Regions from separate parts of the Rhodoferax sp. GW822-FHT02D07 genome, predicted to be linked through region 1. Evidence: predicted binding sites of a transcription regulator. Region 1 holds the regulator's gene; each other region holds the start of a gene.
The links. Region 1 encodes LexA, which represses DNA repair genes until DNA is damaged. Its sites were predicted from a motif close to ACTGTATNNNNATACAGT; they were not measured.
Positions count from the first base shown of each region.

Region 2: a site for LexA is predicted at 2,322-2,339, ahead of AC1RNN_RS14975 (DNA topoisomerase IV subunit B). Genes of this name have one in related genera too.
Region 3: a site for LexA is predicted at 5,844-5,861, ahead of imuA (translesion DNA synthesis-associated protein ImuA). Genes of this name have one in related genera too.
Region 4: a site for LexA is predicted at 3,030-3,047, ahead of recA (recombinase RecA). Genes of this name have one in related genera too.

Region 1 is NZ_JBXAOD010000002.1:512,815-520,378, reverse strand. It holds gene AC1RNN_RS07090 (phosphotransferase) at 1-376, opposite strand, end outside; gene AC1RNN_RS07085 (Crp/Fnr family transcriptional regulator) at 404-1,123, opposite strand; gene AC1RNN_RS07080 (type IV pilus assembly protein FimV) at 1,421-3,373, shown strand; gene AC1RNN_RS07075 (D-2-hydroxyacid dehydrogenase family protein) at 3,414-4,421, opposite strand; gene AC1RNN_RS07070 (hypothetical protein) at 4,488-4,811, opposite strand; gene lexA (transcriptional repressor LexA) at 4,831-5,505, opposite strand; gene AC1RNN_RS07060 (asparaginase) at 5,620-6,585, shown strand; gene adk (adenylate kinase) at 6,631-7,287, opposite strand; gene kdsB (3-deoxy-manno-octulosonate cytidylyltransferase) at 7,397-7,564, opposite strand, start outside.
Region 2 is NZ_JBXAOD010000006.1:201,406-208,969, forward strand. It holds gene AC1RNN_RS14955 (class I SAM-dependent methyltransferase) at 1-57, opposite strand, end outside; gene AC1RNN_RS14960 (SDR family oxidoreductase) at 54-866, opposite strand; gene AC1RNN_RS14965 (hypothetical protein) at 886-1,011, opposite strand; gene AC1RNN_RS14970 (MFS transporter) at 1,022-2,245, opposite strand; gene AC1RNN_RS14975 (DNA topoisomerase IV subunit B) at 2,373-4,343, shown strand; gene AC1RNN_RS14980 (lytic transglycosylase domain-containing protein) at 4,388-5,221, shown strand; gene parC (DNA topoisomerase IV subunit A) at 5,225-7,564, shown strand, end outside.
Region 3 is NZ_JBXAOD010000004.1:286,399-293,962, reverse strand. It holds gene AC1RNN_RS12195 (EamA family transporter) at 1-496, opposite strand, end outside; gene AC1RNN_RS12190 (Lrp/AsnC family transcriptional regulator) at 562-1,029, shown strand; gene AC1RNN_RS12185 (patatin-like phospholipase family protein) at 1,026-2,132, opposite strand; gene AC1RNN_RS12180 (acyl-CoA thioesterase) at 2,195-2,683, opposite strand; gene AC1RNN_RS12175 (DUF1993 domain-containing protein) at 2,741-3,268, shown strand; gene AC1RNN_RS12170 (hypothetical protein) at 3,265-3,729, shown strand; gene AC1RNN_RS12165 (Y-family DNA polymerase) at 3,750-5,123, opposite strand; gene imuA (translesion DNA synthesis-associated protein ImuA) at 5,092-5,823, opposite strand; gene AC1RNN_RS12155 (MerR family transcriptional regulator) at 5,983-6,393, shown strand; gene AC1RNN_RS12150 (carboxymuconolactone decarboxylase family protein) at 6,390-6,800, shown strand; gene AC1RNN_RS12145 (HD domain-containing protein) at 6,829-7,458, shown strand; gene AC1RNN_RS12140 (hypothetical protein) at 7,493-7,564, shown strand, end outside.
Region 4 is NZ_JBXAOD010000003.1:274,453-282,016, reverse strand. It holds gene AC1RNN_RS09455 (SPOR domain-containing protein) at 1-148, shown strand, start outside; gene AC1RNN_RS09450 (sensor histidine kinase) at 158-1,603, opposite strand; gene AC1RNN_RS09445 (response regulator) at 1,703-2,377, opposite strand; gene AC1RNN_RS09440 (MarR family winged helix-turn-helix transcriptional regulator) at 2,464-2,946, opposite strand; gene recA (recombinase RecA) at 3,092-4,192, shown strand; gene recX (recombination regulator RecX) at 4,201-4,695, shown strand; gene argC (N-acetyl-gamma-glutamyl-phosphate reductase) at 4,699-5,634, opposite strand; gene sucC (ADP-forming succinate--CoA ligase subunit beta) at 5,837-6,997, shown strand; gene sucD (succinate--CoA ligase subunit alpha) at 7,015-7,564, shown strand, end outside.

The sequences.
Region 1 (7,564 bases):
GCACGCGGCCCTGCACGAACTCCATGACGTAGAAGGCACGGCCAATGATCGACTCATCCTCACACAGGCAGTGCATGCGGGGTACGGGCACATCGGTGCCGTGCAGACCTTGCATCACCGCAAACTCGCGCTCAATGGCGTGCGCCGAAGGCAGCAGCTTGGCCACTGGCCCGGGTTTGGCGCGCATCACATAGCTTTTGCCCGGTGTGTTCAGCTTGTAGGTGGGGTTGGATTGCCCGCCCTTGAACATTTCGACCTCCAGCGGTCCGGCATAGCCGGGCAAGTTCGCCCGTAGCCAGGTATCCAGCGCGGCAATGTCAAAGGCGTGCTGGCCCGAGACGGAACGGGTACCCACAAAGTGGTCGAAATCGCTCATGCAGTGCAATCAGGATGAAAAGGAAAATCAGTCGTCTGCGTCAATGATGTGCATCAAAGCAGCGCGGTTGCGAACGACCAAACCACCGGGCTCGATGCGGATGGCATCCTCGCGCTCCATGGCCTTGAGTTCCTGGTTCACGCGTTGGCGCGAGGCGCCCAACAACTGCGCCAGCTCCTCCTGCGCCAGTTGCAGGCCGATGCGCACTTCGCTGGCATCGCTGAGCGAAGGCACGCCATAGCTGCGCACTAGGTGCAGCAATTGCTTGGCCAGGCGCGCGCGCAGGGGCAGGGTGTTGAGGTCTTCCACCAGTCCGTAGAGCTGGCGAATGCGGCGCGCATGCAGGCGAAGCATGGCTTCGTAGAGTTCCACATGGGTGGCCAGGATCTTGCGGAAGTCTGCTTTGGCTACGCAGAGGATGGTGCTGTCCCCATGCGCGTAGGCGTCGTGCGTGCGGCGGTCTCCATCGAAGATCGCCACGTCGCCAAACCAGATGCCCGGCTCCACATAGGTCAGCGTGATCTGCTTGCCCGAGATGGATGTGGAGCTCACCCGCACCGCGCCCTTGGCGCAGGCAATCCATTCCTCGGGCGGCTCGCCGCGCGCTGCGATCAGCTCGCCGTCCTTGTAACGTTTGACGTAGGCGCATCGAAGAATGTCGTGTTTGAGCGATGGGGAAAGGGTTGAAAACCAGCGCCCTGCATTGATTGCAGAACGTTCATCAATGGTAAGAATGGGTTCGTCCATGGCCTGTCTTTTGCGTGACTTGCGGAAGGGAAATCGAGCGCACATTGTCACCCCCGTGACCATAGAGACGCCCGGGGGTTGTCACCAGTGTGTCTGCCTGCGAGGCCATGCGCAAACGGCTGTTGGCCAGGTGCATCCGCGCGTTCACTGAATGGGCGGAATCTTCCGGTGCCGCGATGCTCCAAATAGCGCGCCTTGTTCCCTCGTACGATAGCTTTTGAGCGTGTTTGGGGTATGCGAGAATCAACAAAATCAATGAAGCCGGACTTTTCACTCAAACATTGCGCCCTCGCGGCGATGCTCCTGTGCGCGGCATTGGAGAGTAGTGCGCTCACATTGGGCCGTGCGCGTGGTGCAGCCCTGCTGGGGCAACCATTCCAGGTTACCGTGCCTGTGCAGCTGGCGCCGGACGAGGATGGCAGTGCGCTGTGCTTTGAGGCCGATGTGTTCTACGGTGACATCCGGCAGGAATCTTCCCGTGTATCCGTCAGCCCGGAGCTCAATGCCTCCGGTCAGCCCACCGCGGTGCGCATCGTGTCGCGCGTGCCGGTGGATGAGCCTGTGGTCTCCGTTTATGTCCGCACAGGTTGCGGTGTATCCACCTCGCGCCGTTATGTGATGCTGGCAGATTTGGCGTCCGAGGTCAGCCCGCCTGTACAAAGCGCAGTGCCCGGCCCGGCGACCCGCCCCCCAGCAGTCGCACCCGTGACGGTGCCTCCGCCAGCAGCCTCCACTGCGCCGGCTGCCAGTACTGGCAGTACTCCGGCCGCCACGGTAGCGAGCAAACCCGCGCGCAAGGCACCGGTACGCAGCGATGTGCCGGCGCCGGTACCCGTGGCCAAGGCGCAAGGCAGCAAGCCACGCCTGAAATTGACACCGCTGGATCTTTCGCAGGATTGGGAGCCGGCACTCAAGTCGTCTTCCGAACTGATTGCGCCACCCGTGGAAGATGTCCAGAAACGCCTGGCTGCCTCCGCGCTCTGGAAGAGCCTGAATCTGACGCCGGAAGAAGTCCTGCGCGATGCCGCCCGACTTCAGGGGCTGGAACAGAACGTCGGCAAGCTGAGTGAGCTGAGTGCACAGAACCAGCGCCAGATGCAGGCGTTGCTGGGCCGTCTGGAGAAGTCCGAGGCCGAGAAATATGCCAATCCGTTGATTTACGCATTGGCTGCAGCCCTGCTGGCATTGGCGGGTGGCATGTTGTGGTTTTGGCGCAAATTGCGCAATGCCGGAGATGCGCCTTGGTGGAGTGGCCAAGGTGACTCGGTGCATACGCCGATGGAGCGCGACACCAAGTCGGAGGCTCCTGCGTCAGGTGTTGCCCAACCGGATATGTCGGTTCCTGCTGCGGTACCTGCCGCGCAGCCTCTGCGGACCCAGGGCTTGGTGGTCCCCGTATCGGCACCACTGGCGGATGTGGACATTGACCTGCATCTGGATGACCTGGACCCGCCATCCCCCGTGGTGCCTGCTGCGCCTGCCCCTTCACTGGATCGGCCGTCTTCCCGCATGATGGGGCTGCGCGATTTTTCGCCCAGCATGTCCGGTTCGCTGCGCTCCATCAATACGCAGGAAGTGCTGGACGTGCGCCAGCAGGCCGAATTCTTCATGACCTTGGGTCAGTACGACGAGGCCATCTCTCTGCTGGAGCACAACATTGCGGACCACGAGGAATCCAATCCGCTGGTCTACCTGGACCTGCTCAAGGCGCTGCACACGCTGAGCCGCAAGGATGCGTTTGACCGTTACCGTGATGAGTTCAACGCGCTGTTTACCGGGCAGGTGCCTCCCTATGCGCAGTTCAATGAGTCCGGTCAGGGGTTGGAGGCATATCCCGAGCTGTGCTCGCACATCGCATCTGTCTGGCCCAGCAAGGCGGCGCTGGATTTCATCGAGAAGTGTTTGGTGCGCGAGCGGGATGCCGCTGCAGATGTGCGTTTCGATCTGGAGGCTTTCCGGGACCTGTTGCTGCTGCATGCGCTGGTGACGCGCCTATCGGGCGAGGTCAGCAGTGCCGTGGCACCGTTCAGCGCAGCCAAGCCAGCAGAGCCATTGGTGCCAGCTGCGGCTGAAACCGGCCCCGCGCCTGTGGAAGCTGCACTGCCTACGGTGGATTTGCCACCGGCCATGGACATTGATCTGGATTTGTCGGACTCTGCCCCTGCGCCCGCGCAGCCGCAGGACAACCTTATCGACTTTGATGCGTCCGGCCTGTCACTCACGCCGCCGCTGACACCGCCACGCCGTTAAGTCCCCGAGGCGCGGCGCCGCAATGCGCGGCTTGTTGCGCTCAGCGGCGAACCTGCAGGGCGCCGGGGTTGATGATGTTGGAGGGCGTGCCCTTGATGAAATTCACCACATTGTCAAAGGCAGCGCCGAAGTACATCTCGTAGCTGTCCTGCTCCACATAGCCGATATGGGGGGTGCATATGCAGTTCTCCAGTCGCAGCAGGGCGTGGCCTTGCAGGATGGGTTCGGTTTCAAACACGTCCACCGCGGCCATGCCCGGGCGGCCCCGGTTGAGGGCACCAATCAGGGCGTCAGTCTCCAAAAGCTCCGCCCGGGATGTATTTACCAGCAGTGCCGTGCTCTTCATGCAGGCCAGGTCGGCCGCAGTGACGATGCCACGGGTGCTTTCATTGAGGCGCAGATGCAGGGTCAGTACGTCGCTGCGGGAGAAGAAATCTTCACGGCTGTCGGCGGCCAGGAATCCATCCTGTTGGGCACGCTGGCGCGAAGCTTCACTACCCCAGATGACTACCTGCATGCCAAAGGCGCGCCCGTAGCCCGCCACCAGCTGGCCAATGCGTCCGTAGCCCCAGACACCCAGGGTCTTGTCGCGCAGCACGCTGCCGAGTCCGAAGTTGGAGGGCATGGAGCCCGCCTTGAGCCCCGATTGTTGCCAGGCGCCGTGTTTGAGGTTGCCAATGTACTGGGGCAGGCGGCGCATGGCAGCCATGATCAGGGCCCAGGTCAATTCGGCGGGGGCGATGGGGGAGCCCACGCCTTCTGCCACAGCGATACCGCGTTCCGTGCAGGCTTGCACATCGATGTGAGAACCGGCCCGGCCGGTTTGGGCGATCAGCTTGAGGCGGGGGAGTTTGTCGATGAGGGAGCGGGTGATCTGGGTGCGCTCGCGGATCAGGACGATGATGTCGGCATCCTTGAGCCGGATGGACAACTGGCCCAGGCCTTTGACTGTGTTGGTGTACACCTTGGCAGGGAAGGCATCCAGCTTGGCTGAGCATTGCAGCTTGCGAACGGCGTCCTGATAGTCATCCAGAATCACGATATTCATGCATGCCATTGTGCCTTGGGATGTGGCGCACGCTGCCGCCAAAAGGGCAAATTTGCCCCGCTGTTGTTACGCAGCTTCGCAGGCGGCCAGGCGGTCCAGTTCGGCGCAGACGTCGGCCATGCGGCCGGAGATGACCATGCGCCCCACGGCGGTGCGTGCTTGGCCACTTTCTACCACCCGCACGACGCGCAGCGGCTTGTTGTTCATGCATTTTTCGGTGCTGGCCCCCGTGGATAGTGCGCGAGAAGCTATCAATTGAGGAGCGCGGCAGCTGTTGTTGGGCGTAGCACCGGGGTGCAGGGCGGGTGACTTGCGGGCTTCCGGCCAGAGGGCGTGCACCCATTGGCGCAGGGGTGTCCAGAAGTCCGGTTTGATGGCGGCGGTGTGCATGGTCTTCGTCCTGGTGGGTTTACATCAACATGGTGTTACGAATCAGCCCTACGGCGAGGCCTTCAATTTCGAAAGGCTCGCCGGGCTCGACCACGATGGTCTGGTAGTCCGGGTTCTCGGGGTGCAGTTCGATGAGGTGCTTGTTGCGGCGGAAGCGCTTGACGGTGACTTCCTCCCCAAGGCGGGCCACGACGATCTGGCCGTTCTTGGCGTCCTTTGTGGCTTGCACGGCCAACAGGTCGCCGTCCATGATGCCGGCGTCGCGCATGGACATGCCGCGCACCTTGAGCAGGTAGTCGGGCTGGCGCTGGAACAGGCTGTTTTCCACGTAATAGGTCTGGTCCACATGCTCTTGGGCCAGGATGGGGGAGCCAGCGGCCACACGGCCAATGAGAGGGAGCGCGAGCTGGGCCAGGCCGGGAATGGGCAGGGCAAACTGCTTCATGCGCGACTCTTGCATGGAGCGCAGTACATCGCCCTTGAGGCGGATGCCGCGGGAGGTGCCGCTGACCAGCTCGATGACGCCCTTGCGGGCCAGGGCCTGCAGATGCTCTTCGGCGGCGTTGGCCGACTTGAAGCCCAGTTCACTGGCGATTTCGGCGCGCGTGGGCGGGGCGCCGGTGCGTGCGATAGCGCCTTGGATCAGGTCCAGAATCTGTTGTTGGCGGGCGGTGAGCTTGGGACTTTCGAGCATACTGACTCCTTCTGTGTGGGTCGGTGCTGGCTGTGTGTCTGTACACACTGTTTTCTCATCCAGTAACTGTATTTTTAAACAGTTTTGAAGAATTTGCAAGAAAGATGTGTTGGCATGCTTAAAAAAATAGTGGTGTTGGGAACCGGTGGCACGATTGCCGGCCAGTCGCGCCAGGCCGGAGACAACGTGGGCTATACAGCGGGGCAGGTGGCTGTGGCCGATCTGCTGCAGGCGATTCCCGGGCTGGATGCGCAGCTGGCAGAGCGCAGCCTGCAGACCGAGCAACTGGCGCAGATCGACAGCAAGGACATGTCGTTTGCAGTCTGGCGCAGCCTGGCGCAGCGTTGCGCCCAGCATCTGGCCGATGCGTCGGTGGATGCTGTGGTGGTGACCCACGGAACGGACACGCTGGAGGAAACGGCGTTTTTTCTGGAGCAGATGCTGGCGCCGGCGCAGTTGCACGGCAAGCCGCTGGTGCTGACCTGCGCGATGCGGCCGGCCTCGGCGCTGGTGCCGGATGGCCCGCAGAACCTGCTCGATGCCGTGGCTGTGGCTTGTAGCGGGACGGCAGGGGTGTGGGTGGTATGCGCCGGGTCCGTCCATGCTGCGCGCCATGTGCAGAAGGTCCATACCTACCGGGTCGATGCCTTTGATTCCGGCGACGTTGGCCCCATGGGCGTGGTCGAAGAAGGGCGGGTGCGCTGGTTTGCCACCTGGAAGCCCCAGCCCACGGGCCTGGCGCTACCTGCCCTGGCCCAGCTCAATACCGAACACTGGCCGCGTGTGGAAGTACTCATGAACTACGCAGGAGCGAGTGCCCATGCGGTGCGCGGCCTGTGCACACCTGTGCCCGAGTCGCCACTGCGCGGTCTGGTGGTGGCAGGGACCGGCAATGGCACCTTGCACACCGAGCTGGAGGCGGCTCTGCTGGAGGCGCAGGCGCAGGGCATTCGCGTGTTGCGTACCAGCCGCTGCGCGCGCGGTCAGCTGGTGCCGGGGCCGGCGCCGGCGGCGCTGGCTGCCGTGGGTCTGCCGCCTGTGAAGGCGCGCATTGCGCTCATGCTTTCCCTGCTGGCGTAAAAAAAGCCGCGTCAGCGGGCTTTTTTCATGGGGCAATCTGGGCGCTTACTTGGCCAGGGCCTCGAACACGCGCGCCGTGATGGCGTTGACATCGCCCATGCCGCTGATAGCGCGGTACTTGGGGGCGCTGGCGGGGTCCTTGGCGGCCCATTGGGAGTAGTACTCGACCAGGGGGCGGGTCTGGGCGCTGTACACGTCCAGGCGCTTCTTCACAGTTTCTTCCTTGTCGTCATCGCGCTGGATCAGGGGCTCGCCGGTCACGTCGTCCTTGCCTTCGACCTTGGGCGGGTTGAACTTGACGTGGTAGGTACGGCCTGACGCGGGGTGTGAGCGGCGGCCGCTCATGCGTTCGATGATGGCGTCAAAGGGCACGTCGATTTCGACCACATAGTCCAGTGCCACACCGGCCGCCTTCATGGCATCGGCCTGGGGGATGGTGCGGGGGAAGCCGTCAAACAGGAAACCCTTGGCGCAGTCGGGCTGATTGATACGTTCCTTGACGAGATTGATGATGAGGTCGTCGCTGACGAGACCGCCGGACTTCATGACTGCGTCGGCCTGCAGGCCCAGCGGTGTGCCGGCCTTCACGGCAGCGCGCAGCATGTCGCCGGTCGAAATCTGTGGGATTCCGTACTTTTGACAGATGAAGGTGGCTTGCGTGCCTTTGCCAGCGCCAGGTGCGCCCAACAGAATCAGTCTCATGGATAACCTCGGATAAAACAAAACCTTGGCGCGTTCGTGGCACCTTGCTGGTGCATTTTTTCTTGCGCGTACAGCCTTGGAGAATAGCACGGGCTGCCCCGCGCTTAACTTACAGCTTGGGGGCCATTCCCGCGAGGATGGCACGCACCCGTGCCAGGTCTTCGGGCGTGTCCACGCCGGGGCCGGGGGCATGCTCGCTCACATGCACTGCGATGCGGTGACCATGCCAAAGCGCGCGCAGCTGTTCCAGCGCCTCCAGCACTTCGATGGGGGCCTG
Region 2 (7,564 bases), on a different contig from region 1:
CGTGGCGCCGGGCGCCAAGAGGTGGCTCCATCGCTGCACCCAGGGGGAGGCGCTCATTGGGGCTTGACGTGGTCTTTGAGGGCGGCCAATGCCATCTTTTCCACCAGTCCCGGGGCGATCAGCTTGAGGAAACGCCCCAGTTTGCCCTTGGTGGTCATGACCACCTCGCGTTCGCGCCGCGCCATACCGTCCAGGATCAGGCGGGCACATTCCTCCACCGACATGGCGCCGTCTTCCTTGAGGCCGCTGGCACCGGCCGCCTTACCGGCAGCGTTGAGGCCGCGGCTGCGGATATTGGTCAGCACCACGCCCGGATATGCGGTGGTGACGCTGACGCCTGCGCCACGCAGCTCGGCGCGCAGCGCTTCAAAAAATCCCGCCATGGCGAACTTGGAGGCGCTGTAGGCCGTGCGCCCCGGCACACCGACCAGACCGGCCAGCGAGGAGACGGCGACGATGTGGCCCCGGCTGGCGCGCAGATGCGGCAGGGCAGCATGGGTGCACCAGACGCTGCCCCAGAGGTTGATGCGCATGAGGTTTTCGTACCAGCCCAAGTCCTCGGCCTTCACTTCGCTGAACAGGGCTTGGGCCGAGATGCCGGCGTTATTGATCAGTGCGTCCACGCGGCCAAAGCGTTGTACGGCCTGGGCCACCAAAGCGCGACATTGGGCCTCATCCGACACATCGGTGGGCACCACCAGCGTTTGGGCGCCCAAGGCCGCACATTGCTGGGCCACGGTCTCCAGTGCCGTTGCATTGCGCGCGGCCAGAACCAGTGCCGCTCGTGCGCCATGTTGGCGGGCGAGCTGACGGGCCATTTCGGCGCCGATTCCGTCCGATGCGCCGGTGATGATGGTGGTGTTCAGGGCTGGGCTCACGGTGTTTTCAGAAGCAGGCCCAGACCTGGTTGGCAAGCTGCACCAGAAAGTCGGGCTGGGTGTAGAGATAGAAGGCACCCGCCAGCGCCAGCAAAGCCATCGCTCCAATGACAAGTCGGGTGGACAGGCGCATGGCGGTGAACTCAGGTGGTGGCAGGGGCAAGTGCGCGTGCAATGGGGCCCTCGCGCACCGGCAGGTTCACCAGCGCGGCGAACACGCCCAGCGCGATGGCGATGTACCAGACGATGTCGTAGCTGCCGGTCTTGTCATACAGATAGCCACCCAGCCAGACGCCCATGAAGGAGCCGATCTGGTGGCTGAAGAAGACAAAACCGCCCAGCATGGAGAGGTGGGCCACACCAAAAATCTGCGCCACCGTGGCGTTGGTGGGCGGCACGGTGGACAGCCACAGAAAGCCCATGACGGAGGCAAACACGTATACAGAGAGCGGTGAGAGTGGCACCAACAGGAACACACTGATAGCAATGGCGCGAGCGAAATAGATGAAGGCCAGGATGTGGCGTTTGGCCATTTTCTGGCCCAAGACGCCGGCCACGTAGGTGCCAAACACATTGAACAGGCCGATCAGCGCCAGCGCGTAGCTGGCCACCTGGGGCGATAGGCCCTTGTCCTTGAGGTAGCTGGGCATGTGCACGCCAATGAACACGACCTGGAAGCCGCAGACAAAGTAGCCGGCCATCAGCAGCTGGAAGCTGGGGTATTTGAAGGCTTCGCGCAGCGCCTCAAGAATGGTCTGTTCACGCTTGACGGCGGTGGCTGCAGCGCCAAAACCGGGTTCACGCAGGCCAAAGGCCAGCGGAATCATGAGCAGCGAGGCCGCGCCCAAGGTCACCAGAGCCTCCTGCCAGCCGAAGTGACCGATCAGGTAGCCCTCGGTAGGCACCATCAGGAACTGGCCAAACGAACCGGCCGCAGCCGCCACGCCCATGGCCCAGGACCGTTTTTCGGCCGAGACATTGCGGCCAATCACGCCATAGATCACCGCATAGGTGGTGCCTGCCTGGGCCATGCCGATCAGCACCCCGGTGGACAGGGAAAACAGCAGCGGCGTGTTGGCATGGGCCATGCCCACCAGACCGGCGGCGTAAAGCACCGAGCCACCAATGATCACGCGGAAGGCGCCAAAACGGTCGGCCAGCATGCCGGCAAAGATGCCTGAAAAGCCCCAGACCAGGTTCTGGATGGCGATGGCAAAGGCAAAGGTCTCGCGCGTCCAGCCCTGGGCCTGGGTGATGGGCTGTAGCCACAGGCCAAAGCCATGGCGGATACCCATGGAGAGGGTGACGATGGTGGCGCCGCAGGCCAGAACCTGGGCGATAGAGAGGGAGGGGCGGGGCGCTGTCATCCTGCAAATGTAGCCCGTTTGCCAGGCTGGCGCTGGAGCCGGGGTGACAGAAGAAGGGATGGCGGAATGGTGAATTTCTGTATGTTCATACAGTTGTTTATTTTCTCCGCCACTACAATGCCCCGCTATGGCTTCGAAACCCACCCCCGAATATTCCGAATCATCGATCCGCGTGCTCAAGGGCCTGGAGCCCGTCAAACAGCGCCCGGGGATGTACACCCGCACCGACAACCCCCTGCACATCATCCAGGAAGTGCTGGACAACGCTGCCGACGAGGCGCTGGCCGGCCATGGCAAGAAGATCGCCGTGATCCTGCACGCTGACGGCTCCGTCAGCGTCGAGGACGATGGCCGTGGCATCCCCTTTGGCATGCACCCCGAAGAAAAGGCGCCGGTGATCGAGCTGGTCTACACCCGGCTGCACGCAGGCGGCAAGTTCGACAAGGGCCAGGGCGGCGCCTACAGCTTCTCCGGCGGTCTGCATGGCGTGGGTGTTTCCGTGACCAACGCGCTGGCCAAGCGCCTGCAGGTCAGCACCTACCGCGAAGGCAAGGTGGCCACGCTGGCTTTCTCTGGCGGCGACGTGATTGAGCCCCTGGAAGCGCGCGCCCAGGTGAGTGGCGACCGCAAGCAGGGCACTTCGGTGCGCGTCTGGCCAGACGCCAAATACTTTGAATCTGCCGCCCTGCCCATGGGCGAGCTCACTCATTTGCTGCGCAGCAAGGCCGTGCTCATGCCCGGCGTCAGCGTCACACTGGTCAATGAAAAGACCAAGGAAAGCCAGAACTGGCTCTACAAGGGGGGTCTCAAGGACTATCTGGGCCAGACCCTGACCGCAGACCCGGTGATCCCCATGTTTGACGGCGAGGGCTTTGCCGACGGCAACAACGACAACTTTGCCGAAGGCGAGGGCGCCAGCTGGTGCGTGGCCTTTACCGAAGAAGGTGCGCCGGTGCGCGAAAGCTATGTGAATCTGATCCCCACCAGCGCTGGCGGCACGCACGAAAGCGGCCTGCGCGACGGCCTGTTCACGGCGGTCAAAGGGTTTATCGAGCTGCACAGCCTGCTGCCCAAGGGCGTGAAGCTGATGCCTGAAGACGTGTTTGCCCGTGCCAGCTATGTGCTGTCCGCCAAGGTGCTGGACCCGCAGTTTCAGGGGCAGATCAAGGAGCGGCTCAATTCGCGTGACGCCGTGCGCCTGGTCAGCAGTTTTGTGCGCCCGGCGCTCGAACTGTGGCTGAACCAGCACGTGGACTACGGCAAGAAGCTGGCCGAACTGGCCATCAAGGCCGCCCAAACCCGGCAAAAGGCCGGCCAGAAGGTGGAAAAGCGCAAGAGCAGCGGCGTAGCCGTGCTGCCTGGCAAGCTGACCGACTGCGAAAGTCGCGACATTCTCTACAACGAGGTGTTCTTGGTGGAAGGTGACTCGGCCGGCGGCAGCGCCAAGATGGGCCGCGACAAGGAAAACCAGGCCATCCTGCCGCTGCGCGGCAAGGTGCTCAACACCTGGGAGGTGGACCGCGACCGCCTGTTCGCTAACACCGAAATCCACGACATTTCGGTCGCCATCGGCGTGGACCCGCATGGCCCCAACGACACGCCGGACCTGAGCGGCCTGCGCTACGGCAAGGTCTGCATCCTGAGTGATGCGGACGTGGACGGCTCGCACATCCAGGTACTGCTGCTGACCCTGTTCTTCCGCCACTTCCCCAAGCTCATAGAAGCCGGTCATGTTTTTGTGGCGCGCCCACCGCTGTTCCGCGTGGACGCGCCGGCCCGCGGCAAGAAGCCCGCCTCCAAGGCCTATGCACTGGACGAGGGCGAATTGACCGCGATCTTGGACAAGCTGCGCAAGGAAGGCGTGCGCGAAGGTGCTTGGTCCATAAGCCGCTTCAAGGGGCTGGGCGAGATGAACGCCGAACAGCTGTGGGATACCACGCTGAACCCTGACACACGCCGCCTGCTTCCGGTGGCCCTGGGCGCGGTGGACTTTGGCGCCACCGAGGCGCTGATCACCAAGCTCATGGGCAAGGGCGAGGCTGCGGCGCGCCGGGAGCTCATGGAACTGCACGGTGATTCGGTCGAGATCGACGTCTGATTGCTATGAAATTCGTAGCTGCTTGCGCACTGTTGATGGGGGCTATGGCCTCATTTCATGCCCAGGCGGACGTGTGGGTGTGGGTGGACGAGCAGGGCCACAGCCACTTTGCGGCCGAGCAGGTGGATGCGCGCTACAGCCTGTTCTACCGCGCGCCACTCCTGCTGGCGGCGCCGGACGCGCAAGCCGCGGCGCCAGCCGCCCCGGAGCTCAATCCCAAGCTGGCCGAGTTCTTTGAGTCTTCCCCGCGCTACCGCAAGATACAACCGCTGCTGAAGGACGCTGCCCAGCGCTACCGCGTGGACTACGCGCTGCTGCAGGCGCTGGTAGCGACGGAATCAGGCTTCAATGAACAGGCGGTGTCGCCCAAGGGCGCCATTGGCCTCATGCAGGTGATGCCTGACACGGCGCGCCGCTTCGGCGTGGACAGCGACCGCTGGAAGTCCGTGGAAGCCAAACTGGCTGACCCCAAGATCAATATTGCTTTGGGCACCCGCTACCTGCGCCTGCTCATGGACATATTCCCTGGCCAGCTGGAGCTGGCCCTGGCCTCGTACAACGCCGGCGAGCGCGCGGTGCAGCGCGCGGGCAACAAGGTGCCCAACTACAAAGAGACGCAGAACTACGTGGCCACCGTGGGCGAGCTGTATGCCGCCCTCAAGCCGCCGGTTCCTGCGGCCCAAGTGGCCAAGACCGCCAATGGCCGCGTCAAAGCCACCTATGGCGACGGCTATGTGCTGGCTGGCGCCCGTGATCCCTATTTACTGAAGCCCGCTGCGGCCACCGGCGCTGCCCTGGGCGGCGCCATCGGCCGCGGCAATATGGTGGCACCGCTGCAGCGTGCCCCGGCCGCTGACACCGTTATTGCTGTTGACTGAGTTATGACTGACGAAACCACGCTCGATCTTTTGCCCGAACCCGCAGCCCCCGGCACGGATGGTGACCTAAACCTGGCCAGCTACGCGCAGCGCGCCTATCTGGAATACGCCCTTTCCGTTGTCAAGGGCCGGGCCCTGCCCGATGTGGCCGATGGCCTCAAGCCCGTGCAGCGCCGCATTCTCTACAGCATGGGCCGCATGGGCCTGGGCTTTGGCGGCTCCAACGGCAATGCCGGCGCCAAGCCGGTCAAGAGCGCGCGCGTGGTCGGCGATGTGCTGGGCCGCTTCCACCCGCATGGCGACCAGTCGGCTTACGACGCGCTGGTGCGCATGGCGCAGGACTTTTCGCAGCGCTACCCACTGGTCGACGGCCAGGGTAATTTCGGCTCGCGCGACGGCGATGGCGCTGCTGCGATGCGCTACACCGAAGCGCGCCTGGCTAAGATCACTACGCTGCTGCTTGACGAGATCGACATGGGCACCGTGGACTTTGTGCCTAACTACGACGGTTCCACCGAAGAGCCCAAGCAGTTGCCAGCGCGCCTGCCCTTCAGCCTGCTTAACGGTGCCAGTGGCATTGCCGTGGGCCTGGCCACCGAAATCCCCAGCCACAACCTGCGCGAAATTGCCGATGCTTGCGTGGCGCTGGTGAAGAACGACAAGCTCAGCGACGATGACCTCTTCGCTTTGGTGCCCGGCCCGGACTTCCCCGGCGGCGGCCAGATCATCAGCAGCGCCACCGACATTGCCGACGCCTACCGCAGCGGTCGCGGCAGCCTCAAGGTGCGTGCGCGCTGGAAGATCGAAGACCTGGCGCGCGGCCAGTGGCAGTTGGTCGTGACCGAGCTGCCGCCCGGTGTGAGCAGCCAGCGCGTGCTGGAAGAGATTGAGGAATTGACCAACCCCAAGGTCAAGGCCGGCAAGAAAGCGCTGTCGCAAGAGCAGACGCAGCTCAAGGCCAGCATTCTCAGCGTGCTGGACGTGGTGCGTGACGAGTCCAACAAGGACGCGCTGGTGCGCCTGGTGTTCGAGCCCAAGAGCCGCACGGTGGAGCAGCAGGAGCTCGTCACTGCCTTGCTGGCCCACACCAGCCTGGAGACTTCCTCGCCCATCAACCTGACCATGGTGGGGCTGGACGGCAAGCCGGTGCAGAAGTCGCTGCGCCAGATGCTGGTGGAGTGGATCGCCTTCCGCGCCACCACCATCGAGCGACGCAGCCGCCATCGCCTGGGCAAGGTGCTGGACCGCATCCACATCCTTGAAGGCCGGCAGCTCGTTCTGCTGAATATCGACGAAGTGATCGCCATCATCCGCAACAGCGATGAGCCCAAGGCGGCACTGATTGCCCGTTTCAAGCTCAGCGACCGCCAAGCTGAAGACATCCTCGAAATCCGCTTGCGCCAGTTGGCGCGGCTGGAAGCCATCAAGATTGAGCAAGAGCTTTCCGAGCTGCGCACCGAACAGGGCAAGCTGGAAGAAATCCTGAACAGCCCCGCCGCGCTGCGTCGCCTCATGGTCAAGGAAATCGAGGCCGATGCCAAGACCTTTGCCGACACGCGCCGCACGCTGATCCAGGCCGAGAAAAAGGCCGTGGCCGAAGTCAAGGTGGTGGACGAACCCGTCACCGTGGTGGTCTCCGAAAAAGGCTGGGTGCGCGCGCGCACTGGCCATGGCCACGAGGCCGGCACCTTTGCCTTCAAGGCCGGTGACGGCCTCTACGGCACGTTCGAGTGCCGCACGGTGGACACGTTGCTGGTGTTCGGCTCCAACGGCCGCATCTACAGCGTGCCGGTCTCTGCCCTGCCGGGTGGGCGCGGCGACGGCCAACCCGTTACCACCCTGATTGAACTGGAGAGCGGCACCCAGCTGCTCTACTACTTCGCTGGCCCGGCCACGGCCACGCTGCTGCTCTCGGGCAGCGGTGGCTATGGCTTTATTGCCAGTGTGGAAAACATGACATCGCGTCAGAAGGCCGGCAAGGCCTTTGTGGGCGTCGGCGATGGTGAGACCCTGTGCGCCCCGTCCCTGGTGGCCGGCGCCCAAGGCAAGGTCACTGTGGCGGGAACGCCGGCTGCGCTGGTGGCATCTGCCACGCACGTGGCCTGCGCTTCCACGGGCGGTCGCATCCTCACCTTCGAGATCACCGAACTCAAGCAGATGGCCAATGGTGGCCGCGGCCTCATGCTGATCGACCTGGAAGCCAAGGACACGCTGGCGGGCGCAGCGGCCTACACGCGTTCCATCCGTATTGACGGCATCGGCCGTGGCGGCAAGGAGCGCGACGAAACGCTGGAAATCCGCAGCCTCAACAACGCCCGCGCCGCCCGCGGCCGCAAGGGCAAG
Region 3 (7,564 bases), on a different contig from region 1:
AGGCTGCCAGCGCACCCAGCCAGCTGGCCGAGAAGTCGCCCTCCATTGCCAGCAGCAGCGCGCCCAGCACGCCCAGCCCCAGGCCGGCCCAGCTGGTCAGCGGCACGCGCTCACCACCCAGCCGCGTCCACAGCGCCAGCCACATGGGCATGGTGGTCACCACCGTGGCCATGAGACCCGAGCCGATGCCGTGCTTCTGCGCGAACACCACCAGGTTCATCGCGCCAAAAGCCATGAGCCCGCCCACCACGGCGGCGTTGCGCCACTGGCGCCAGCTCGGCAGCTTCTCGCCACGCCACAGTGCCCAGGCCAACATCAGCACACCGGCCAGCGTGAAGCGCGTGGCATTCATCCACAGCGGTGGAAAGCTCTGCACCGCAATGCCGATAGCAAAGTAGGTCGTCCCCCAGACGATGTAGACCAGCCACAGCGCCACCATGAGCCGCCAGAAGGGCGAGAGCCGCCAGCCTTGCTGAATATTGAGTGCTGAATTCATGATTTGTCCGTAAAATTTACGGCACCAAGCGCCGCATGGCGTGATATTACTCAAAATAACGCTCAATGCAAGCAAATATTCAGATAGATTCCACGGACGCCAAAATTCTTACGGCGCTAGGAGAAGACGGCCGACGTTCTTACGCCGAGGTGGGGGCCGAAGTGGGCCTGTCCACCGCCGCCGTGCACGAGCGCGTGAAGAAGATGCTGGAGCGCGGCGTCATCCGCCGCTTCTCCATCAGCGTGGACCCGCTCACGGTGGACCTGAACTTCACCGCCTTTGTGGCCATTCGCAACGACGGTGGCGCCCACTGCCGCGACATCGCCGCCCACCTGCGCAAGGTGGAGGCGGTGCAGGAGCTGCACAGCGTTGCCGGCGAGTACGACCTGCTGGCCAAGGTGCGCACTGCGCATGCGCGCGACCTGGAAGCTGTGCTGCTGCAGATCAAGGCCATCCCCGGCGTGGCACGGACCACCAGCACCGTGGTGCTCAACACCGAGTTTGAAGACCAGCCGCTACGCTTGAACGATTAGGCCAGCCACTGTCGCATGTCTACGGTGGTGCGCTGCCCCACGGCAGCGCCATGCTGGGCCAACCAGCGTTGGCCGCGCTCCAGGCCTTGGGCGTGCAGCAGCGTGAGGAAGGATGACTGGGCCAGTAGCTTGGTCTCGCTGCGCTGCAGGCTGGGCAGCTGGCTGGAATCGATCATGTGAAAGCGCACCGCCTGTAGCCGCTGCTCCAGCAGGCCGACTTGCCCGCTCTGTGCTCCCTGCGCACTTTGCTGCACGCGGGCAAACATCTGCATCTCGCGCAGGAAGTGCGAGGTAAAGCCCAACTCCTCCATGCGCGCCTCGATCTCGTCCACCGTGTGCGGCACGCCGTTGTGCTCCAGCGGGGCCAGCAGCACCAGCAGGATGTCGCTGGCACCGCAGTCGTAGAACAGGGGGAACACCGCCGGGTTGGCTGCAAAGCCGCCGTCCCAGTAGGGCTGGCCGTCGATCTCCACCGTGTGGTGGATCTTGGGCAGGCAGGCCGAGGCCAGCAGCACGTCCACGGTCAGCTCCTGCTCGCGGAACAGGCGCAGCTTGCCGGTGTTGACCTGCGTGGCGCCGATGAACAGCTTGAAAGGGCTTTTCTTGCGCAGTTGCTCAAAGTCCACTTGGCGCTTGAGCAGGCTGCGCAGCGGGTTGATCGCCAGGGGATTGAGGTCGGTGGGGGAGAAGAAGCCCGCCCAGCTTGCGAGCATCTTGGTGGTGGGCAGCAGGCTGATGGCATCGCCATTGCCCGTGGTCAGCATGCCCCAAGGCAATTGCTGGCCCACGGTGGTCCAGAAGTCGGTCAGGGCCTGGCGCGCGCCCTCCCGGCCGCCCACCATCCAGCCCTGCGCCAGCAGCACGGCATTCATGGCGCCAGCGCTGCTGCCGCTGATCCCTTCAAACTGCATGCGCGGGTCCTGCAGCAGCGCGTCCAGAACGCCCCAGGTAAAGGCACCATGCGCACCGCCGCCTTGCAGGGCGAGGTTGAGTTTTGGAGGGCTGGTGTCTTTGGGCGCCGCACGGCCGCGCCACAGGCGTTTGAACAGGCTCACCCCGCTGGACACGGAGGGCGAGAGACGACGCGGAGGGGGCTGTTTCACAGGCAGTCCTTCTGGAAGGGTGGCAACGACACCACGGCTGCGAACCAGTATAGGGTTTTTACCTAGACCGTACCGCCCTGGCGGGTCTGGCGGAATTTGTGTTCCAGCTCCTGGCGCAACTGCTTGCGCATCTGCGCGGCCTCAAAACGACGCTTCTCGTCATCGGTCTCGGGCTGCAGCGGCGGCACGGGTGCCGCCTTGCCGTGGTCGTCCACCGCCACCATGGTGAAGAAGCAGCTGTTCACATGGCGCACTTCCTGAGAGCGGATGTTTTCAGCAATCACCTTGATGCCGATCTCCATGGACGACTTGCCCGTGTAGTTGACGCTGGCCAGAAAGGTGACCAGCTCGCCCACATGGATGGCCTGCAGGAACAGCACCCGGTCCACACTGAGCGTGACCACGTAGCGCGAGGCATAGCGACTGGCGCAGGCGTAGGCCACCTGGTCGAGCAACTTGAGGATGGCGCCGCCGTGGACATTGCCGGAGAAGTTGGCCATGTCGGGCGACATCAGCACGGTCATGCTGAGTTGGTGGGTGGGCAGGTTCATGGGGCGAAGTGTAAGAGTTTCACCAATCCACAGCACCAAGCCCGCTATATTGGGCGCATGCATGTCCCCCTGTTCGACGCCAGCGTTCCCGTGTTCCGCCGCTACTTGGTGCAGTTGCAGGGCCTGTTGCACAAGGGCGCGCAGCATATGCCAGAAGCCGGGCACGCCGCCCTGCTGCAGGCCCGGCTCGCGCCCGGGATGCTGCCGCTGGCCGTGCAAGTGGAAGTGGCGGTGAACTTTGTGTTCCGCGCCTGCGCGCCGCTGGCGGGCCAGCCCGTGCCGCTGCATGGCGAACACCGCGCCAGCTTTGCCACGCTGCAGGCGCGCGTGACCCAAGGCCTGGCCTATCTGGACACGCTCACCCCGACCGACTTTGCGCAGGCCGCGCAGCGCCAGATCAGCGACCCCGCAGGCAACACCACTGTCACGCTGGACGGCGCCACCTTTCTGCAGCAGTACGCGCTGCCCAACTTCTTCTTCCACCTCGGCATGGTCTACGCCATCCTGCGCCAGCAGGGCGTGCCTCTGGGCAAGGCGGACTGGGACGGCTGGCATGTGTACCCACCCGCCGGGCCGCCTGCATGAACCGGCCCGGGTATCTGCTGCTGGCAAGCGCGGCCTTGGGGGCCGGTGCGGCGCTGGCAGAGGCACCGCAACCCGGCGCGCTCTGGGGTAATCTGGGTGGCTTCTCCAGCCATGCGAACCGGGACAAGGACTACAACGAGAACAACGTCGGCCTGGGCCTGGAATACCAGCTGCAGCCCGACGTGGCGCTGATGGCCGGCACCTTCAACAACAGCGTGCGCCAGACCACCAACTATGCGGCCGTGAACTGGCTGCCCCTGTCGCTGGGCAGCTGGAAGCTGGGTCTGGTGGCCGGGGTGATGAACGGCTACCCCGGCATCGAGAACGGCGGCGCCTTTCTGGCCGCGCTGCCCATGGCCAGCTACGAGGGCGCGCGCTTTGGCGTGAACCTGGGGCTGATCCCCACGGTGGACCGGGTGGACGGGGCGCTGGTGGTGCAGCTCAAGTTCAGGCTGCGCTAGAGGCAGCGTAGCGCGCAGGCTCAGCCATAGAGCCCATGCAAGTACCAGGTCGCGCCCTCCTCCGCATCCCGCCCCCCGCTGCCCAAGCGCTCGCGGTAGACCCACACCAGCCCGGCCTGCGGGCTGCGGGCGATGTAGTAATCGCGCAGCGCGGGCGGGCCGTCGAGCCAGCCCACCTCCAGCCGCTGCGGCCCCACCAGCAGCGCCAGCGCCCCTTGGTACTGCGGGCACGCATCGCGCACCGGCAGGCGCTGCGGCACAGGCAGCAACCAGGTGGGCCAGACGCTGGCCTGCGGGTGCAATTCAGCGTCTTTTATACCTCCAGCCCCCATGGATAGTGCGCGAGCAGCTCCTGTTTTGGTAGCAACCTGCGCGCCATCCACCGCCTGCCACGGCACCCACTGCTGCATGCGCTCGGGCCGGTGGTCGGCCTGGGGGCGCACGCACTGCACCTGCGCAGCGCCCAGGCGGGCGGCCAGGCGTTCCAGGGTCTGGTGCAGGCTGTCGCCCTTGCGCAGGTCATCGGGCAAGAGGCTGTGGCTTTCGCCGGCCAGCGGCTGCGTCTGCAGGCTGCGCAGGCGCAGGTAAAGAACAGGCGCGGGCAGGGTCACGCGAGCCAACTGCTCGCCCAGCAGGCGCTGCAGGTGGGCCATGTCTTGCGTGGCGTGGGCCGTGCGCAACTCCAGCCGGCCCTGCTGGCCGCCCGTGTGGTGGGCGTCTACATGCAGCGTGTTGGACCGGCGCGCGTCCAGGTCCCAGCGCAACTCCAGCGCCAGCGCACCGCGCTGGCGCGCACGCAGCCACACCAGCAGCTGCGCCAGCAGGCGGCGCGCGCCAAACAGCAGCGCCGGGGCCGAGTCCACGCTGGCGGCCAGCTCCAGCGGGGCGTCAAACACCTCGGGCAGCGTGAGCCAGGGGTAGACCTCGGGGCGCTGGCCCCAGGCGCGGTCCAACGCGTCCACCAGCTCTGCGCCAAAGCGCCGCACCAGCCCCCCGCGTGGCAGCGCCCGCAACTGCCCCCAGTTGCGCACTCCCAGGCGCGCCAGCGTGGGCAGGTGCGGCCGGGCAGCGGCCAGTGTGTGGGCAGACAGAGCCTCGGGCGGCACATCACGGCCGCCCCACAAACGCCCAAGCGCTATCAAAGACGTAGCGCCTTGCGCACATTCCACGGGGGCTGGAAGCCAATTTTGATCAAGAACCTGTTGAACCAACGCCGCCTGCCCGCCAAACAGGCGTGCGCTGGCCGAGAGTTCCAGCACCAGCGCGTCCTCCACCCGCGCCACCAGGGGCGTGAAGCGCAGCGCCCACCAGGCCAGCGCGGTGTGCACATCGGCCAGGGCGGGTTCGGGCGCGGGGGCGGCATCAGGCGTGGGCCGCAGCGCCAGCCAGTGCATGGGCAGCTCCTGCCGCCAGCAGGGTGGCCAGCCGTGCCGCACGGGCCTGCAAGGGCAGCGGCTGGGCCAGCGGCGGGCCGCGGCGTTTGACGATGTGCACCGCCAGCGGTGCGTCGGTAGCGGGGCCCGGCTCGGGCGGGCGGGGCTGCAGCACCAGCCGCAGGGCTGCGGGCGAGGCCTCGGTCTGCAACGATGCGGGCCGCATCACGAACAGCAGCTTGTGGTGCTCGGCCGCAGCCATCTGCAAGCGGCGTAGCTGGTCGCTGCGCGCCTGCGGCAGCCAGGCCAACACCGCGTCCACCTCGGCGCAGCGCAGCAGCTGCTCGGCAGCCCAGAGCCGGCCGTCCTGCGCCGCGCCCATTGCCCCGACCGCCAGCAAGCGGCTGGCACGCAGGCCCAGCGCAGCCAAGGTCGGCGCAAACGGCAAAAAGGGCGCCCCCACCAGCACCACCGGCCCCTGCCCGCAACGCGCCAGCGCGGGCAATAGCAGCCGCCATTCGCTGTGCACCCCGGCAGGCTGCAGCAGCTCCACCAGCGCGCCCACGGGCCAGCCGCCACCGGGCAGCTGCGCGTCCAGCAGCGCCTCGCCCGTGGGCTGCACGGCCTGCGGGCTACCCGCCAAGGCGTGCGCGTGCCAGACATCGGCGTGGATGTCCTGTGGGTCCGGCGAACCTGGAGAAATGCGCGCAGCGCTAGCCATAGCAAGGGATTTCCCAGTTAACTGTATTTATAAACAGTATATGGAAATCGCCCCTGCTATCAAAATCGAGAACAACAGGCACACGCCCCACAAGGGCTGCACCAGGATGGCTTTCTGCAGAAAGTTTCTCTTGACTTAGAGTGCACTCGAACTCCCACCATGCACACCGTGACCCACAACGCCCTCTCCATTGGGGAACTCTCGCGCCATAGCGGGCTTTCCACACACACCCTTCGTTTCTATGAGGCGCAGGGCATCCTGCAAGCTGCCGGCCGAAATGCCAGCGGCCATCGGTACTACCCGCCTGGCGACGTTCTTTGGCTTGAATTCGTACTCAGGCTCAAGCGCACCGGCATGCCGCTGGCCGAGATCCGGCAGTACGCAGCGCTGCGCGCCCAGGGCGAGGCGACGTTGGAACCACGGTTGGCGATGCTCAAGCTCCATCGCGAACACTTGAGCCGCAAGCTCGAAGAGCTTTCCACCTGCGCCAGTGCGCTTGACGAAAAAATGCGCACCTACCAACAGATGCTTGCCAAGCCACCGGCGCCTGCTACCCAGACCGCCCCATGAACCAAGCCCAAAACACTTCTGAATCGTCCCGCTATTCCCGTGGTTGGAAAAAGCTGCGCGAGATCGATGGCCACGCCGGCGAACGCGTCATCGATGCGCTGGCCGACATTGCCCCCGACTTCGCCCGGTACCTCATCGAATTTCCGTTCGGTGACATTTACTCCCGGCCCCAGCTCGACCTCAAGAGCCGGGAAATCAGCGTTGTTGCAGCCCTGACGGCCCTGGGCAACGCCACACCCCAGCTCAAGGTCCACATCCACGGCGCGCTCAATGTCGGCTGCACCCGCGAGGAGCTGGTAGAAGTGATGATGCAAATGGCGGTGTATGCGGGCTTTCCTGCGGCACTCAATGGCCTGTTTGCCGCCAAAGAGGTTTTTGCAGAACGAGACCTCGCCCCATTGGCATAGCCCAGGGCACGTGGGCGAGAATTCAGCCATGCAAAACGCCCTCTCCATAGCCACCCTGAAGCCCCTGTTTGCATCGGCCTGGCGCGATACCGGGGCACACGCCGACGGAACCGCGCTATGCGACGCGCTGCTGGCGGCCTACGCCGAGCCGCAGCGGCACTACCACAGCACCCAGCATCTGGCTGAGTGTTTGCACGGCTTCGAAGCAGTACGCCACCTGGCGCAGTGGCCTGCCGAAGTGGCGCTGGCGCTCTGGTTCCACGACGCGGTGTATGACGTGCACCGCCACGACAACGAGGCCCAAAGCGCCGCATGGGCCCGGCAGGCGCTCACCACTGCCGGTGCGCAGGCCGAGGTGGCAGAACGCGTCTTTGATCTGGTCATGGCCACCCGCCACACCAGCCCGCCCGCCGCTGGCGATGCGCAGCTGCTGGTGGACATCGACCTCTCGATCCTGGGCGCCGACGCGCAGCGCTTTGCACAATACGAGCAACAGATCCGCGAGGAATACGCATTCGTGCCCGAGGATGTGTTTCGCACCAAACGCAAGGAAGTGCTGCAGTCCTTCGCAGCCCGGCCGCGTATCTACGGTACTGACCACTTCCACGCTGCCCTGGAAGCCCGCGCGCGGAAAAATCTGGCACGGGCGGTGGCTTAAGTGAAACCAGCTTGCAGTCTCAAAAGTACATCACATGATCGTTCCAGACTTCTGGGCAGAAGCCCGTCAACAACACCGCGAGGGCAAGCGCCAGATCACCGTTCGC
Region 4 (7,564 bases), on a different contig from region 1:
GGGCATCCGCACGGCGAAGGTGGTGCAGGAGCGCGAAGAAGGCAGTGCCAGCACACTCAAACTGCCGGCCGTGACCGAGATGCTGCGCAGCAAGATGGGCGAACTCAAGCCCGCGCTGGCCGGCAAGTCCCTCAAGACCTGCACCTGAACCTGGCGCTCAGGCGCTGTCGGGTCGTTGGTGAAAGCGTAGGGTGAAGCTCGCACCCGGCATGGCGGCGCCGGGCTTGGCGTCCTCCACCGAAATGCTGGCGTGGTGCTGGCGCGCAATCTCCAGCACGATGGGCAGGCCCAGGCCTGAGCCGTCGGCTTCATTGCCCAGCGCGCGGTAAAAGGGTTGGAATACCAGCTCGCGCTCGGCCACCGGGATGCCGGGGCCCGAGTCTTCCACCTGCAGCACCAGCGCCTTGCTGAAGGGATCCACCAGCACGCGCGCGGTGATGACGCCGGGCTTCTCGGGGCTGCTGGGGGTGTAGTTGATGGCGTTGTCCACCAGATTGCGCACCATTTCCTTGAGCAGGGTCGGGTTGCCGGGGATGGTGGCGCCGTCGGTGCCGGGCTGCACGCCTTCAAAGCCCAGGTCGATGTGCTTGTCCATGGCGCGCGGCACGCAGTCGCGCACCACGTCCATGGTCAGGCGTGCCAGGTCGCATGGCTGGTGGCTGAGCACGGCGCCGCTGCTCTCGGCGCGTGCCAGCGCCAGCAGCTGGTTCACGGTGTGCGTGGCGCGGATGCTGGAACGGCCAATCTGGCGCAGCGACTGTTTCAGGTCTTCGGCATTGGCGCCTTCGCGCTGGGCCAGGTCGGCCTGCATGCGCAGTCCCGCCAGAGGGGTCTTGAGCTGGTGGGCGGCGTCGGCCAGAAAGCGCTTCTGCGTGGCGATGGAGTCCTTCAGGCGCATCAGCAGGTCGTTCACCGAGGACACCAAGGGCACCACCTCCAGCGGCACGGCTTCCACGTCCAGCGGGCTCAGGTCGTCGGGGCTGCGCGCGCGGATGCGCTCCTCCAGACTGTTGAGTGGCTTGATGGCCTGTACCAGCGCCAGCCAGACCAACAGCACCGCCAGCGGCAGGATGACGAACTGCGGCAGCATCACGCCCTTGACGATCTCGGTGGCCAGTACCGAGCGCTTGTCCATGGTTTCGGCCACCTGCACCAGCGCGGGTCGTCCTTCGGCCAGGTCCAGCCGCACCCAGGTGTAGGCGACCTTGAGGTCGGTACCGCGGTACTCGATGTCGCGCATGCGCACCTCGCCGGGCGTCTGGCGCTCGTCATCGGGCGGCTGGGGCAGGTCTTTCTCGCCGCTCAGGTATTCGCCCTGGCTGCCCAGCACCTGGTAGTACACGGTGTCCACATCGTTCGCGCGCAGCAGTTCGCGCGCGGGCAGGGGCAGGGTGAACTGGGCGCGGTTCTTCTGTACCGTGACGAGCTGGGCCAGCGCGCCCACGTTGTACTCCAGCGCCCGGTCGAAGGGCTTGCCGGCAATGCTCTGCGCCACCAGCCAAGTCAGCACCAGACTAACGGGCCACAGCAGCAGTAGCGGCGTGAGCATCCAGTCCAGGATTTCCCCGAACAAGCTGCGTTGCTCGCGCTGGAAGAGTTTCACGCCAATGTCAGGGCAATTTGCCGCCAGGCCGCCCCAAGGCAAATTAGCCCCCCTGGGGGGCAGCGACCCGCGCAGCGGTGGAGCGTGGGGGTCATACTGTCAAGGGGCAATCTTTTCCAGGCAATAGCCCAGACCGCGCACGGTTGCGATGCGGATGGGGCCCTTCTCGATCTTTTTGCGCAGGCGGTGGATGTAGACCTCGATCGCGTTGTTGCTGACCTCTTCGCCCCATTCGCACAGGCGCTCCACGAGCTGGTCCTTGCTGACCAGGCGTCCTGCGCGTTGCAGCAGCACCTCCAGCAGGCCCAGCTCGCGCGCCGACAGCTCCACCATCTTGCCGTCGATGGTGGCCACGCGGCCGGCCTGGTCGTAGGTCAAGGGGCCGTGCTTGATGCTGGCGGAGGTGGCGCCCATGCCGCGGCGCACCAGGGCGCGCACACGGGCTTCCAGTTCCTGCAGGCTGAAGGGTTTGGCCATGTAGTCGTCGGCGCCATAGTCCAGACCCTTGACGCGCTCGTCCACGCTGTCGGCCGCGGTGAGGATGAGCACGGGCAGCGAGGAGCCGCGCGCGCGCAGCTTCTTCAGCACCTCCAGCCCATGGAGCTTGGGCAGGCCCAGGTCCAGGATCAGCAGGTCGAACTCGGTGTTGGTCATCAGGGCCGCGTCGGCCTCGGTGCCACTGGCCACATGGTCTACCGCCGCGCCGGCGCTGCGCAGGGCGCGCAGCAGGCCATCGGCCAGTACCTGGTCATCTTCGGCAATCAGTATTCGCATGGCGGTCTCCGTGTGGTGTTATTGGCTGCGCCTTTGGTCCATTCTAGGCCGCCACCTTGTCGGCGGACTTACTGGCCGCCCGCCGTCTATTGCCCGCCATAGGCCTCCAGCCCCAGTGTGATGACGGTGGCCACTTCCGGGCTGACGGCCTCATGCAACTCTGCCTCGGCCTGCTGGACGGCATCCTGGTAGGCCGCGAGCCAGGCAAGGCCGGTGGTGGTGAACTGCACGCGCCGGGCGCGTGCGTCGCCAGGGTCTTCGGCCCGCTCCACCATGCCCCAGGCCTCGCACTGGGTCACCAGCGTGCCCATGGCCTGCTTGGTCATGCCGGCGCGCTGTGCCAGGTCGGTCAGACGCGAGCCTTCCACCGCCAGATGCCGCGTGATGTGAATGTGCGCCGCGCCCACCTGCCCGCGTCCGGCCAGGTTGGAGAGGCCCAGCGGCACACCGGGGTGGCGCGCCATGAGCGCCAGCACGCGTGCATCAAAGCGCTCCAGCGCCAGGCGCAGCCAATGCCCCAGGTGGTTCTGGCGCCAGGTGTCGGCGGCGTGCAGGGGGAGATCGGGCATGGCGCAAATAGTAAAGCAAACTGACTAAAAAATGTATTTACGCCACGCAAGAAGCGCGCTTAAACTACTGTTCAAGTATCCAGCCTGTTGTTAAATCCAGATGGCATGCGTCATACCAACCTATTGATTTTCAAGGAGATTTCTCATGGATGCACCCGTCAAGAACCCGAACAACACGAACGGCGCCAACAGCGAAAAAGCCAAGGCCTTGCAGGCCGCGCTGGCCCAGATCGAAAAGCAGTTCGGCAAGGGCACCATCATGCGTCTGGGCGAAGGCGAGGCCATCGAGGACATCCAGGTTGTCTCCACCGGTTCCCTGGGCTTGGACATCGCGCTGGGCGTAGGCGGTCTGCCACGCGGCCGTGTGGTCGAAATCTACGGCCCGGAATCCTCCGGCAAGACCACGCTGACGCTGCAGGTCATCGCCCAGATGCAAAAGCTCGGCGGCACCTGCGCCTTTGTCGACGCCGAACACGCGCTGGACGTGCAGTACGCCCAAAAGCTGGGTGTGAACCTTCCCGACCTGCTGATCTCCCAGCCCGACACCGGTGAACAGGCCCTCGAAATCGTCGACAGCCTGGTGCGCTCCGGCGCGGTCGACCTGATCATCGTGGACTCGGTGGCTGCTTTGACCCCCAAGGCTGAACTGGAAGGCGAAATGGGCGACAGCCTGCCCGGGCTGCAGGCCCGCCTGATGAGTCAGGCGCTGCGCAAACTCACCGCCCACATCAAGAAGACCAACTGCATGGTCATCTTCATCAACCAGATCCGCATGAAGATCGGTGTGATGTTCGGCAGCCCCGAAACCACCACTGGCGGCAACGCGCTGAAGTTCTACGCCTCCGTCCGCCTGGACATCCGCCGCACCGGCACCATCAAGAAGGGCGAAGACGCGATCGGCAACGAAACCAAGGTCAAGGTGGTCAAGAACAAGGTCAGCCCCCCGTTCAAGACGGCGGAGTTCGACATCCTGTTCGGCGAAGGCATCAGCCGCCACGGTGAAATCATCGACATGGGCGTCAATGCCGGTATCCTGGAGAAGTCTGGCGCCTGGTACGCCTACAACGGCGAGAAGATCGGGCAGGGCCGTGACAACGCCCGCGAATTCCTGCGCGAGAACCCCGACCTGTCGGTCGAGATCGAGAACAAGGTGCGTGCCGGTTTGGGCATCCCGCTGCTGCCCGTGGCCGAACCCGAGGCGAAAGCCAAGGGCAAGAAGGCTGACAAGGCCGACAAGAGCGAATAATGCAGAAAATGCCCGCAGAGGCCATGGACAGTGCGCAAACAGCTCCTGAAAAAAGAGCAAAGCCGGCACTCTCCCTGACCGGTCGGGCGCTGCGTCTGCTGAGTTCCCGCGAGCATTCGCGCGCCGAATTGGAGCGCAAGCTGGCCCCCCATGCGGAAGAGCCCGGGGCCCTGGACAAGGTGCTGGACAGCTTGCAGGCCAAGGGCTTCATCAACGAGACGCGGGTGCTGGAGTCGCTGGTACACCGCCGTGCGGGCAAGCTGGGGGCGTCCCGCATCAAGCAGGAGCTGCAAGCCAAGGGCCTGGCGCCCGAGGCGGTGGCCGATGCAGTGGACGCCCTGCGCGCCACCGAGCTGGAGCGCGCCAGCGAGATCTGGCGCAAGAAGTTTGGCCGCCAGCCTGCCGATGCGGCCGAGCGCGGCAAGCAGATGCGCTTTCTGGCCAGCCGCGGCTTCGGCGGCGACACCATCCGCAAGGTGGTGTCGAGTAGTGAAGACGACTAAAGCCTACAGACCCAGCATCAACTGCAAGTTCTGCACGGCCGCGCCGCTCGCACCCTTGCCCAGGTTGTCCAGGCGGGCCACCAGCACTGCATGGGCAAAGCCATCCTTGGCGGCATCATTCGCAAACACGCGCAGTTCCAGCTTGTTGGTGTCGGCCAGCGCGGCCGCATCCAGCTTGAGGTCGGGCGTGACAGGCTCCACAGTCACCCAGGTGCTGCCCGCGTAGTGCTTGGCCAGCGCATCGTGCAGGGCCTGGGCCGTGGGGTGGCCGGGCAGGGTGTCCAGATGCAGGGGCAACTGCACCAGCATGCCCTGCTTGAAGTTGCCCACCGAGGGTACGAACAGCGGGCGGCGAGTCAGGCTCGTGTACTTCATGATTTCTGGGATGTGCTTGTGCTTGAGGCCCAGGGCATAGAGCTCGTAGGGCGCTGCCGAGCCTTGCTCATAGGCTTCGATCATGGTGCGCCCGCCGCCGGAATAGCCGCTGACAGATGGCAAGGCGACGGGGAAGTCCGCCGGTAACAGGCCCGCATCGACCAGCGGGCGGATCAGCGCAATCGCGCCGGTGGCGTAGCAGCCAGGGTTGCTGACGCGGCGGGCGTTGATCACCGCGTCGCGCTGGCCGGCGGCCAGTTCGGGGAAGCCGTAGACCCAGCCGGCGGCCGTACGGTGCGCCGTGGAGGCGTCGATGATGCGCGGGCCGGGGCGGCCGGTTTCCTTTTCCAGTCCGTCGACCATGGCCACGGTTTCCAGCGCAGCGTCGTCATGCAGGCACAGCACCACCAGATCGGCCTGCGCCACCAAGGCGCGCTTGGCCTGCGGGTCCTTGCGCAGGGCGGGGTCAATGCTGATGAGTTCGATGCCGGCCATGCCCTGCAGGCGCTCGCGGATCTGCAGTCCGGTGGTGCCGGCTTCGCCATCAATAAAGATCTTTTTCATGGGGTGTGTCATTCGTCAACAGGGCTGAAAACAGGTGCATTTACCACAGTGGCCTACCCGCGGGCCCGCATGGGCTGCAAGCCACGCACAAGTATTGTGCATTGCACCATGATACAGTTCGAGGTTGATGTGTCCAGTGCCATGCGCCTCGCACTGTCGTTGTGCGGCATGGTGAAAATTGTCCAGTCCAGAGAGAGACGTCATGAAGATTCACGAATACCAAGGCAAGGAAATCTTGCGCCAATTCGGTGTGCCGGTGCCCCGCGGCATCCCCGCTTTCACCGTTCAAGAAGCGGTGGAAGCCGCCCAGAAGCTGGGCGGCCCCGTGTGGGTCGTCAAGGCCCAGATCCACGCCGGTGGCCGTGGCAAGGGCGGCGGCGTGAAGGTGGCCAAGTCCATTGACGACGTGAAGGCTCGCGCCTCTGAAATCCTGGGCATGCAGCTCAAGACGCACCAGACCGGCCCCGAAGGCCAGAAGGTCCGCCGCCTCTACATCGAAGACGGCGCCGACATCAAGAACGAACTGTACGTGTCCCTGGTGACCGACCGTGCCACCCAGAAAGTGGCCTTCATCGCTTCCAGCGAAGGCGGCATGGACATCGAGGAAGTGGCCCACTCCACGCCCGAGAAGATCATCACCGAGTACATCGATCCGCTGACCGGCATCACCGCCGAGCAGTCCAAGAAGATTGCTGCGGCCATCGGCCTGAGCGGCGGTTCCGTGGACCAGGCCGTGGACCTGTTTGCCAAGCTGTACAAGTGCTACATGGACACCGACGCGTCCCTGGTGGAAATCAACCCCCTGAACTGCGATTCCAAGGGCAACCTGATCGCCCTGGACGCCAAGTTCAACTTTGACTCCAACGCCCTGTTCCGCCACCCCGAAATCGTGGCCTACCGCGATCTGGACGAAGAAGATGCGGCCGAAGTGGAGGCTTCCAAGTTCGACCTGGCGTACATCTCCCTGGACGGCAACATCGGCTGCCTGGTGAACGGTGCCGGTCTGGCCATGGCCACCATGGACACCATCAAGCTGTTCGGCGCCGAACCCGCCAACTTCCTGGACGTGGGTGGCGGTGCCACCCCCGAGAAGGTGACCGAAGCCTTCAAGATCATGCTGAAGAACGAGAAGGTCAAGGCCATTCTGGTCAACATCTTCGGCGGCATCATGAAGTGCGACACCATTGCCACCGGCGTGATCACTGCTTGCAAGGCCGTGAACCTGTCCGTGCCGCTGGTGGTGCGCATGAAGGGCACCAACGAAGAGCTGGGCAAGAAGATGCTGGCCGAGTCCGGTCTGCCCATCATCAGCGCCGACACCATGGCCGAAGCCGCCCAAGCCGTCGTCGCAGCCGTCAAGTAAGCCCCGGAGTACACCCCATGTCTATCTTCATCAACAAAGACACCAAAGTCATCACCCAGGGCATTACCGGCAAGACCGGCCAGTTCCACACGGAAAAGTGCCAGGAATACGCAAACGGCAAGAACTGCTTCGTGGCGGGCGTGAACCCCAAGAAGGCCGGCGAGTCCATCTTCAACATCCCGATCTACTCGTCCGTCAAGGAAGCTGCTGGCCAGACCGGCGCGACCGTGTCGGTGATCTATGTACCGCCCGCAGGCGCTGCTGCTGCGATCTGGGAAGCTGTGGAAGCCGATCTGGACCTGGCCATCTGCATTACCGAAGGCATTCCGGTCAAGGACATGCTGGAAGTGCGCAACAAGATGAAGGCCAAGGAAGCTGCCGGCGGCAAGAAGACGCTGCTGCTGGGCCCCAATTGCCCCGGCCTGATCACGCCTGACGAAATCAAAATCGGCATCATGCCCGGTCACATCCACCGCAAGGGTCGTATTGGCGTGGTGTCCCGTTCCGGTACGCTGACCTACGAAGCCGTGGCGCAACTGACCGAAATTGGTCTGGGCCAGTCGTCTG